DNA from 2 places in the Streptomyces sp. DT2A-34 genome. Region 1 is predicted to be linked to the other one. Evidence: riboswitches for the same ligand, from Rfam matches in the RefSeq annotation. Region 1 holds a riboswitch; the other holds the start of a gene.
The links. Region 1 has a riboswitch for cobalamin ahead of QQM39_RS05895 (energy-coupling factor ABC transporter permease). Riboswitches for the same ligand answer to the same signal wherever they lie in the genome.
Positions count from the first base shown of each region.

Region 2: it holds a riboswitch for cobalamin, as region 1 does, so the genes downstream of both, QQM39_RS35495 (cobalamin biosynthesis protein) here and QQM39_RS05895 (energy-coupling factor ABC transporter permease) in region 1, are expected to answer to the same signal.

Region 1 covers NZ_JASTWJ010000001.1:1,358,760-1,363,729, forward strand. The annotation lists gene QQM39_RS05885 (M55 family metallopeptidase) at 1-506, opposite strand, end outside; gene QQM39_RS05890 (hypothetical protein) at 671-1,339, opposite strand; cobalamin riboswitch at 1,405-1,591, shown strand; gene QQM39_RS05895 (energy-coupling factor ABC transporter permease) at 1,621-2,328, shown strand; gene QQM39_RS05900 (energy-coupling factor ABC transporter substrate-binding protein) at 2,325-2,699, shown strand; gene cbiQ (cobalt ECF transporter T component CbiQ) at 2,706-3,455, shown strand; gene QQM39_RS05910 (energy-coupling factor ABC transporter ATP-binding protein) at 3,452-4,303, shown strand; gene QQM39_RS05915 (APC family permease) at 4,384-4,970, shown strand, end outside.
Region 2 covers NZ_JASTWJ010000001.1:7,956,624-7,961,593, reverse strand. The annotation lists gene QQM39_RS35510 (lysozyme) at 1-596, shown strand, start outside; gene QQM39_RS35505 (inorganic phosphate transporter) at 771-2,006, shown strand; gene QQM39_RS35500 (hypothetical protein) at 2,050-2,271, shown strand; cobalamin riboswitch at 2,420-2,563, shown strand; gene QQM39_RS35495 (cobalamin biosynthesis protein) at 2,662-3,606, shown strand; partial or broken gene QQM39_RS35490 (cobyric acid synthase) at 3,603-4,970, shown strand, end outside.

The DNA.
Region 1 (4,970 bases):
CCGGGCGCGTATCCGAGCGCGTCCTCGCAGGCCACGTCGTCGCCGGTGACGAGCACGACGGGCACGCCGTACTCGGCGACGACGTGCGCGTTCAGCAGCCCCTCGCTCGCCCGTACGTCGTTCAGCCACACCCCGGTGATGGAGTTGGCGAGGTAGGTGTGTGCGAGGACGCCCTCCATACCGGCGCCCGCGTGGTAGCCGACGAAGGCGATGCCGTCGACGTCGCCGTGCTGCACGCCCTCGACCATGGACAGCGCCTTGTGCCGGCCGGTGAGCATCTCCGCCCGCTCGTCGAGCCGCTCCAGCAGGAGGTTGCGCATGGTCCAGTGCGCCTCGTTGATGACGACCTCGTAGGCACCGCCGTCGAAGAAGCCCAGCACCGCGGCATTGACGTCCGAGGTGAACATCCCCCGGCACCGCTCCCACTGCGGCGTCCCGGGCAGCACGTCGGCCGGCCAGGTCACGCCGGTGGCGCCCTCCATGTCGGCGCTGATGAGGATCTTCATACCAGGCCCTGTCCTCTCCGGGTCAGAGAGCCGGCCGCCACGGCTCGGTGACATCAATGATCGACATCGGTTTCGTCGGCGAGGGCAGCGTGAGTGTAGACCGACATCGTCGTGTCGACGTGGCTTTGCCCCAGGATGGCCTGAGTCCGGCGCTCGGCGCCGCGTCAGAGCTCCGTTTCCAGCGAGTAGCTCAGCTCGCCGACACCGACGGGCGTCCAGGCGGCCCGCGGTTCGTCCTTGGTCCGGGCGACGTAGCGGCTGCGACGGGTGCCGGATGTGCGGGCCACGCGTACGACGCTGCAGGTCTGGTCCTCGATGAGGGCCAGCCGCACGTCCACGTCGCCGGATCGCCAGGCGTTCTCGTACGCGACCAGCAGGTGGGTGAGCGTCTTGGGCTGCATGACGTCGAAGGCCGGCGCCCACGGCGGCTCGCCCCAGTAGATCTCACCGACGACGCCGTCGGGCCAGGTGATGAAGAGGAACGTGGCCCGGATGTCGTTGTGGGCGGTGGCGACGTCGGTGGCGTAGAACTGCTCGATCTCCGCCGAGGTGCAGGCGGTCCTGAGCCGCAGCGTCCCGTCCGGGTTCGTCAGGAGGACCGCGTCGTTCTGGTCCCAGGCCGTCGTCGCCGTGTGCGGCGACACCACGTCCTGCGCGTCCTGGACGGAGGACCCCACGAGAACGCTCTCGTCCGCTGCCCCGCTCCCCGACGAACCGCCGGACCCCGAGGCGTCGCCGCCCTCGCGGCCGACCGCCCACGTCGCGCCCAGCGCGCCGATGAGCCCCACATTCGCCCTGCGTGTCAGGTCGCCCCGGGCGAGGAGAATCCTCATGTCCCATCAGGCGAACGCCACTTTCGCGCCCCCGAGGCGCGCTTGTCAGCCACCCTGTACGGGCACTACTGTCACCACGCCTTGGTGAACGGGAAATCCGGTGTGATGCCGGTGCGGCCCTCGCCACTGTGAATCGGGAAGTCCGGCTCCGGCCCTCACGGGCAGCCACTGGGTCCTTCGGGACCCGGGAAGGCGGAGCACGGGCGGTGGTACCCGTCAGCCAGGAGACCGGCCAAGGCGCGTCAACCATCCACGAGGTGCTGGAGAGGGTCTGCTGAGCCATGCACATAGCCGAGGGTTTCCTACCTCCGGCGCACGCGGTCGCCTGGGGCGTCGCGTCCGCGCCATTCGTCGTCCACGGAGTCAAGTCACTCACCCGTGAGGTCAGGGAGCACCCCGAGAGCACACTGCTCCTCGGCGCGTCCGGAGCCTTCACGTTCGTCCTGTCCGCGCTGAAGCTGCCCTCGGTGACCGGCAGCTGCTCGCATCCCACCGGCACCGGCCTCGGCGCCATCCTGTTCCGGCCGCCGATCATGGCGGTCCTGGGCACCATCACTCTGCTCTTCCAGGCGCTGCTGCTCGCGCACGGCGGCCTGACCACGCTCGGCGCCAACGTCTTCTCGATGGCGATCGTCGGGCCCTGGGCCGGATACGCCCTCTACAAACTGCTGCGGCGGTACGGCGTACCGCTGATGGTGGCGGTGTTCTTCGGGGCGTTCGTCGCCGACCTGTCCACCTACTGCGTCACCAGCGTCCAGCTCGCGCTCGCCTTCCCCGACCCGAGCAGCGGATTCCTGGGCGCGCTCGGCAAGTTCGGCTCCATCTTCGCCGTCACCCAGATCCCCCTCGCGGTGAGCGAGGGCCTGCTCACGGTGCTCGTGATGCGGCTGCTGGTGCAGTCCAGCAAGGGGGAACTGACCCGGCTGGGCGTGCTCCTCACCAAGAAGCAGTCCGGGACCGAGACCGAGACCGAGGCGGTGGGCCGATGAGCAGGAACACGAAGATCAACCTGTTGCTGCTGCTCGTCGTGGCCGCCCTCGCCGTGCTGCCGCTGGCCCTCGGCCTCGGCGACCACAAGGAGCAGCCGTTCACGGGCGCCGACGGCGAGGCGGAGTCCGCGATCAGCGAGATCGAGCCGGACTACAAGCCGTGGTTCTCGCCGCTGTACGAGCCGCCGTCCGGTGAGATCGAGTCGGGCCTGTTCTCCCTCCAGGCGGCCCTCGGCTCCGGTGTCCTCGCCTACTACTTCGGCCTGCGGCGGGGGCGGCGGCAGGGTGAGCAGCGGGCGCTGGAACGGGAGCCGGAGACCGAGAGCGTGCCCAGCGGCACCTCGGGGAAGTCCCCCGCAGAACAGGACTGAGCCCGCGTGCTGCCGATCGACGCGGCGGCGCACAGCAGTCGCTGGCGCCGCCGTCACCCCGTGGACAAGGCCGTGCTCGGGCTCGGTCTCACCGTGCTCGCGATCTCACTGCCGCCCTGGCCGGGCGCGGCCCTGGTGCTCCTGACGTCTCTCGTGGTGCTGCTGGGGCCGGCGGGCGTGCCTGGCCGCCGACTGTGGCGTGCCTACCGTGTGCCGTTGGGCTTCTGCGTGACCGGCGCGGTCACGTTGCTCGTCCAGGTCAGCGGGCCGGAGGGCTTCGTGTCCCTCGCCGACGACGGTCCGCTGCGCGCCGGTGAGCTGCTGCTGCGGACCTCGGCCGCCTCGCTCGGGGTACTGCTGTTCGCCTTCACCACCCCGATGTCCGACCTGCTGCCCCGCCTGGTGAAGGCCGGGGTGCCCGCGCCCGTCGTCGACGTCGCCCTGGTGACGTATCGCATGAGCTTCCTGCTGCTGGACTCGATGCGCCGGATCCGGGAGGCCCAGGCGGCCCGGCTCGGGCATGCCGGCCGGGCCGCGGAGTGGCGTTCCCTGGCCGGGCTCGGGGCCACCGCGTTCGTACGGGCCTTCGACCGGGCCACCCGGCTCCAGGCCGGGCTTGCCGGGCGCGGCTACGACGGCACCCTGCGCGTCCTGGTGCCCGAGGCCCGGGTCTCCGTCCGCTTCACGGCCGCGAGTTGCGCACTCCTCGCAGCGCTGGCCGCCGTCACCCTCGTACTGGAAAGGGCCCTGCCATGAGCGAGCCCACCGCACTGGTCGCCCTGCGGGGCGCGTCCTACGCCTACGAGGACGGCCCCGTCGTCCTCAGCGACCTCGACTTCGACGTCCGCGAGGGGCGCGCGCTGGCGCTGCTCGGCCGCAACGGCAGCGGCAAGACCACGCTGATGCGGCTGCTCAGCGGCGGACTGCGCCCGCACGACGGGCGGTTGACGGTGGAGGGCGTGCCGGTCACGTACGACCGCAAGGGGCTGACCCGGCTGCGTACGACCGTGCAGTTGGTGGTGCAGGACCCCGACGACCAGCTCTTCGCCGCGTCCGTCGCCCAGGACGTCTCGTTCGGCCCGCTGAACCTCGGTCTGCCCGATGTCGAGGTGCGCGCGCGGGTCGACGAGGCGCTCGCCGCCCTGGACATCACCGCGCTGGCCGACCGGCCGACGCACCTGCTGTCGTACGGGCAGCGCAAGCGGACGGCCATCGCGGGGGCCGTCGCGATGCGGCCGCGTGTGCTGATCCTGGACGAACCGACCGCCGGTCTCGACCCGGACGGACAGGAGCGTCTGCTCGCCACCCTCGACGGGTTGCGTGCGAGGGGCACCACGGTGGTCATGGCCACCCACGACGTCGACCTGGCTCTGCGCTGGGCGGACGACGCGGCGCTGCTCACCCCGTCCGGTGCACGTACCGGTCCGGCGCCCGCGATGCTGGCCCGCACCGATCTCCTGCACCAGGCCGGCCTGCGGCTGCCGTGGGGGGTGGCGGCGGCCCGACTCCTGTGCTCGCACGGCCTGTTGACCGAGTCGGCGGCCGGTCCGCGCACCGCCGAGGACCTGGCCGCCCTCGTCTCGGAGGCGACATATGACCGCTGAAAGCCATCAATGACTCATATTTTCTCTCACTCCCTGTTCCATGGGTCGACGTACGACGGGAGTTCGGGGAGTGAGGGAACATGGCCAAGGACGTCGCGGATCCGGGCCCACCGCGGTCCGCCGGCTTGAAGCCCGATGCGATCGGGTTCGTCGACGCGCTCGTCATCGGGCTCAACTCCACCTCCCCGGCGTACTCGGTCGCGGCGGTCATCGGCCCGGTCGTGGCGCTGGTGGGGATCTACGCGCCCGGCGTGATGCTGGCGTCGTTCGTGCCCATGCTGCTGATCGCCTCGGCCTTCTCCTACCTCAACAAGGCCGACCAGGACTGCGGCACCACCTTCTCCTGGGTCACCCGGGCCATGGGGCCGTGGGCCGGGTGGCTCGGCGGCTGGGCCATCACGATGACCGGGGTGCTGGTCGTCGGATCGCTGGCGGACATCGCCGTGACCTTCGCCCTGCTCGCCTTCGGCCTCGACAGCTGGGCCGAGAACGACGCGGTACGCCGGCTGCTCACGGCGCTGGTCATCCTGCTGATGACGGCCGTGTGTGTCATCGGCACCGAGGTGTCGGCGAAGGTGCAGAACGTCCTGATCATCGCCCAGGTCGTCTGTCTGCTCGCCTTCGCCGTGGTGGCGCTGTACCGGGTCTACGCCGACACCGGCACGCT
Region 2 (4,970 bases), 6.6 Mb from region 1:
TCAACTGGCAGAGCTCGAAGGCGAAGGGCGCCAAGTTCGTCTACGTCAAGGCGACGGAGTCCCACACCTACCGCAACCCGTACTTCAACCAGCAGTACAACGGCTCCCGCAACGCGGGCCTGATACGCGGCGCGTACCACTTCGCGCTGCCGAACAAGTCGTCGGGCCAGGCGCAGGCGGCGCACTTCGTACGCAACGGCGGCGGCTGGAAGTCGGACGGCTGGACTCTGCCGCCCGCGCTCGACATCGAGTACAACCCGTACAGCAAGCACAAGTGCTACGGGCTGAGCAAGGCGAAGATGGTCAGCTGGATCCAGTCCTTCAGCAATGAGGTGAAGCGGCTGACCGGTCGCCGTCCGGTGATCTACACCACCACGCACTGGTGGAACACCTGTACCGGCGCCAGCCGCGCCTTCGCCTCGAATCACGCGCTGTGGATAGCCCGCTACGACTCCGCGACCGCGGGGACACTGCCGGCCGGATGGCAGTTCTGGACCGTCTGGCAGTACGACAACGGCAGCGGCAGCCTGCCGGGTGACCAGAATCTCTTCAACGGGTCCATGACCCAGATGAGGAAGTTCGCCCGGGGCTACTAGCCCTGCGGCGACTGGGCCGCGCGCTGACCGACGGAGGCCGACGGAGCGGGAACTCCCCCATCCGGCAGAGCAACCCCTCCCCCGGACACCGTGCGGCCTGCCTCAGTTCATCTTCCGTTCACTCAGGTTACCTACGTTCGTCCGGACAATGACCTCGAACGATTGCCTGGGTAAATGGAAAACTTCTCGCTGATCCTCGCGATTGTGGTGGTAACCGCACTCGCGTTCGATTTCACGAACGGTTTCCACGACACCGCCAACGCGATGGCCACCACCATCTCAACCGGTGCGCTCAAGCCCAAGGTCGCGGTGGCCATGTCCGCCGTGCTGAACCTTGTCGGCGCCTTCCTCTCCGTGGAGGTCGCCAACACGATCTCCAAAGGTCTCGTCGACGAGACCGGCATCCGTCCCGAGGTCATATTCGCCGCCTTGGTCGGCGCGATCCTCTGGAACCTGCTGACCTGGCTGGTCGGACTGCCCTCCAGCTCCTCGCACGCCCTCATGGGCGGCCTGATCGGCGCCACCATCGCCTCGGCCGGCGTCGGCGCGGTCCACGGCGACGTGCTCGTCACCAAGGTGCTGATCCCGGCGATCGCCGCCCCGCTGGTCGCGGGCGTCGCCGCGCTGCTGGCCACGCGCCTGACGTACTCCCTCGGCAAGAAGGCCGACGGCAACGCCTCCAAGAAGGGCTACCGCGCCGGCCAGATCGCCTCCGCCGGCCTGGTCTCGCTGGCCCACGGCACGAACGACGCGCAGAAGACGATGGGCATCATCACCCTCGCCCTGGTCGCCGGCGGCACCCTCGCCCCCGACTCCGACCCGCCCATGTGGGTCATCCTCTCCGCGGGCCTGGCCATCGCGCTCGGCACCTACCTCGGCGGCTGGCGCATCATCCGCACCATGGGCAAGGGCCTGACCGACCTCCAGCCGCAGCAGGGCTTCGCCGCCCAGACCAGCGCGGCGACGGTCATCCTGGCCTCGTCCCACCTGGGCTTCTCCCTCTCCACCACGCACTCCGTCTCCGGCGCGGTGATGGGCGCGGGCCTCGGCCGCAAGGGCGGCGTGGTCCGCTGGTCGACGGCCACCCGCATGTTCGTCGCCTGGGGCCTCACGCTCCCGGCCGCCGCACTGGTCGGCGCGCTCGCCGAGTACGTGACCGGCTTCGGCGCCTGGGGCACGGCCCTCGTGGCGATCTTCCTGGTCGGCTCCAGCGCCGCCATCTGGAAGCTCTCCCGCCGTGAGGTCGTCGACCACACGAACGTCAACGAGACCGACGAGCCGGCGGGCGTCGTCACCACGGCGATGGCCGCCGTGACCCCGCCCCCCACGGCCGGCGCGGCGACCGAGGACCTGGCGGCCACGATCCCGGCCCCGTCCTCCGAGCCGACGCCTTCGCAGGCCACGGTCTGACACCCAGCCGCTTACTCACCCCAGTTACCCAGGAAGAAGAATCATGAAGATCGACTGGGCGGCCCTCGGCTCCGTCTTCGGCGTCAGCCTCGTGGTCACGGTGGCCCTGGTGGGCCTGTTCACCCTCGGCATCGCGGGCCTGTCCCGCCAGGAGAAGGCCTCGGCCCAGGGCGGCTCGGCCGCCCTGGCGGTCACCGGCGCGTACGCGTGCTTCGCGGCGTGCGCGGCGGCTGTCGGGTACGGCATCTATCTGATCGTGGCCTGACGCACCTCGCCTCTGCATCCGCCCTGCCCGCCACCGTCCGACGACGGTGGCGGGCAGGGCGGTTTCCTGTCCCCTCGAACGGTGGGGAAGCCACCCCGGTGTGGGGTTCTGCACACTCCGCTGTCGCAGGTCAACGGCAAGTTGACGCCCCTTCCAACCCCGTGGTGGACTTCCGGAGCCATGTACGGCGGCAGAAGAGGAAGCCGGTGAAAGTCCGGCGCGGTCCCGCCACTGTCACCGGGGTAGAAAGCCCCGGGAGCCAGGAACTCTCGCCGCCGGTCTCGTCGAACCAGGGCGTGGACACCCTGAGTGAGGACATAACGCGATGCTCGCCTGCCGATCGACACGCAGTATCAGACCCGCGTCTGACCCCACGGTCGGCTGACCCCGATGCGTGCCGATCGCGTCTTCGCGTACGGCGCCGCCGCCGGACTTCTCGGTGACCTGCTGCTCGGCGACCCTCGCCGGGGGCATCCGGTCGCCGCGTTCGGGCGGGCCGCCGGCGCCGTGGAGCGGGTGTTGTGGCGGGACCACCGGGGCTGGGGCGCCCTGCACACCGCCGTGTGCGCCGGTGGCGCCGTAGCGCTCGCAGCCGTCGCCGCCCGCGCCGTACGTACCTCTCCCGCCGCCTCCCTCGCGCTGACCGGCGCCGCCACCTGGGCCGTCGTCGGGGGGACTTCGCTAGCCCGGGAGGCCCAGGTCATCGGGCGTGCCCTGGAGGCCGGCGATGTCGAGGCGGCTCGGGCGCGGCTGCCGCATCTGTGCGGGCGGGATCCGCAGGCGCTGGACGCGGACGGGATCGCCCGGGCCGTGGTCGAGTCCGTCGCCGAGAACACCTCCGACGCGGTCGTGGGGGCGCTGGTGTGGGGGGCCTTGGGAGGAGTGCCGGGGCTTGTCGGGTTTCGGGCCGTGAACACGCTCGACGCCATGGTCGGGCACAAGTCGCCCAAGTACCGGCGGTACGGGTGGGCTTCGGCCCGGCTCGACGACGTCGCCGGGTGGCCCGGGGCGCGGCTGACCGCCGTGCTCGCGGCTGTGGCGGGGGGCGATCCGCGGGGAGCCGTGCAGGCCTGGCGCGCCGATGCCGCCAAGCATCCGAGTCCCAACGCCGGGCCGGTCGAGGCGTCGTTCGCCGGCGCCCTCGGGGTGCGGCTGGGCGGGACCCTGTCGTACCGGGGACGGGTCGAGCACCGGCCCGTGCTCAACGGTGCCGCCGGGCGCGCCGTCGTCACGCGCGACATCGAGCGTGCCGTACGGCTCTCCCGGCGCGTCGGTTGGCTCGCGCTCGGCGTCAGTGTCGCCGCGCGCCACATCGTGAAGGGGCGTATGTCATGACGGGCGGTGGGCTTCTCGTCGCCGGCACCACCTCCGACGCCGGCAAGAGCGTCGTCACCGCCGGGATCTGCCGGTGGCTGGTGCGGCAGGGGGTCAAGGTCGCGCCGTTCAAGGCGCAGAACATGTCCCTCAACTCGTTCGTGACGCGGGAAGGGGCCGAGATCGGGCGGGCGCAGGCCATGCAGGCGCAGGCCTGTCGCGTCGAGCCGACCGCGCTCATGAATCCCGTGCTGCTCAAGCCCGGTGGCGAGCAGAGCAGTCAGGTCGTGCTCATGGGCAAGCCGGTCGGTGAGCTGAGCGCGCGCGGCTATCACGGCGGGCGGCAGCAGCAACTCCTCGGGACCGTGCTCGACTGTCTCGCCGAGTTGCGGGGCACGTATGACGCGGTGATCTGTGAGGGGGCCGGTTCTCCCGCCGAGATCAATCTGCGGCGGACGGACATCGTGAACATGGGGATCGCGCGCAACGCACGGCTGCCCGTGCTCGTCGTCGGTGACATCGACCGTGGCGGGGTCTTCGCCTCGTTCTTCGGGACCGTGGCGCTGCTGTCGCGCGAGGACCAGGAGTTGGTTGCCGGGTTCCTCGTCAACAAGTTCCGGGGGACGTCTCGCTGCTCGAACCGGGGCTCGACATGCTGCACGGCCTCACCGGGCGGCACACGTACGGCGTCCTGCCCTTTCAGCACGGGCTCGGCATCGACGAGGAGGACGGGCTGCGGGTCTCCCTGCGGGGAGCGGTTCGGGAGTCCCAGGTCTCCGCCCCCGTCGGCGAGGACGTGCTCCGCGTCGCCGTGTGTGCCGTCCCGCTCATGTCCAACTTCACCGACGTCGACGCCCTCGCCGCCGAGCCGGGTGTCGTGGTGCGGTTCGTGGACCGGCCGGAGGAGCTGGCGGACGCCGATCTCGTCGTCGTTCCGGGGACGCGGGGGACCGTGAAGGCCCTGGACTGGCTGCGGGAGCGGGGACTTGCGGACGCCCTCGTCCGAAGGGCCGCTCAGCAAAGGCCCGTCCTCGGCATCTGCGGCGGCTTTCAGGTTCTCGGCGAGCACATCGAGGACGAGGTCGAGAGCCGGCGCGGGCACGTCGAGGGGCTCGGAGTCCTGCCCGTACGGGTGCGGTTCGCCCGGGAGAAGACCCTCACCCGGCCGGTGGGGGAAGCCCTCGGCGGGCCCGTCGAGGGGTACGAGATCCATCACGGGGTCGCCGAGATCAGCGGCGGAACCCCCTTCCTGGACGGCTGCCGGATCGGTCAGACCTGGGGCACGCACTGGCACGGCTCGCTGGAGTCGGACGGTTTCCGGCGGGCCTTTCTGCGTGAGGTGGCGGCCGCCGCGGGCCGTCGCTTCGTGCCGGCCGCCGACACGT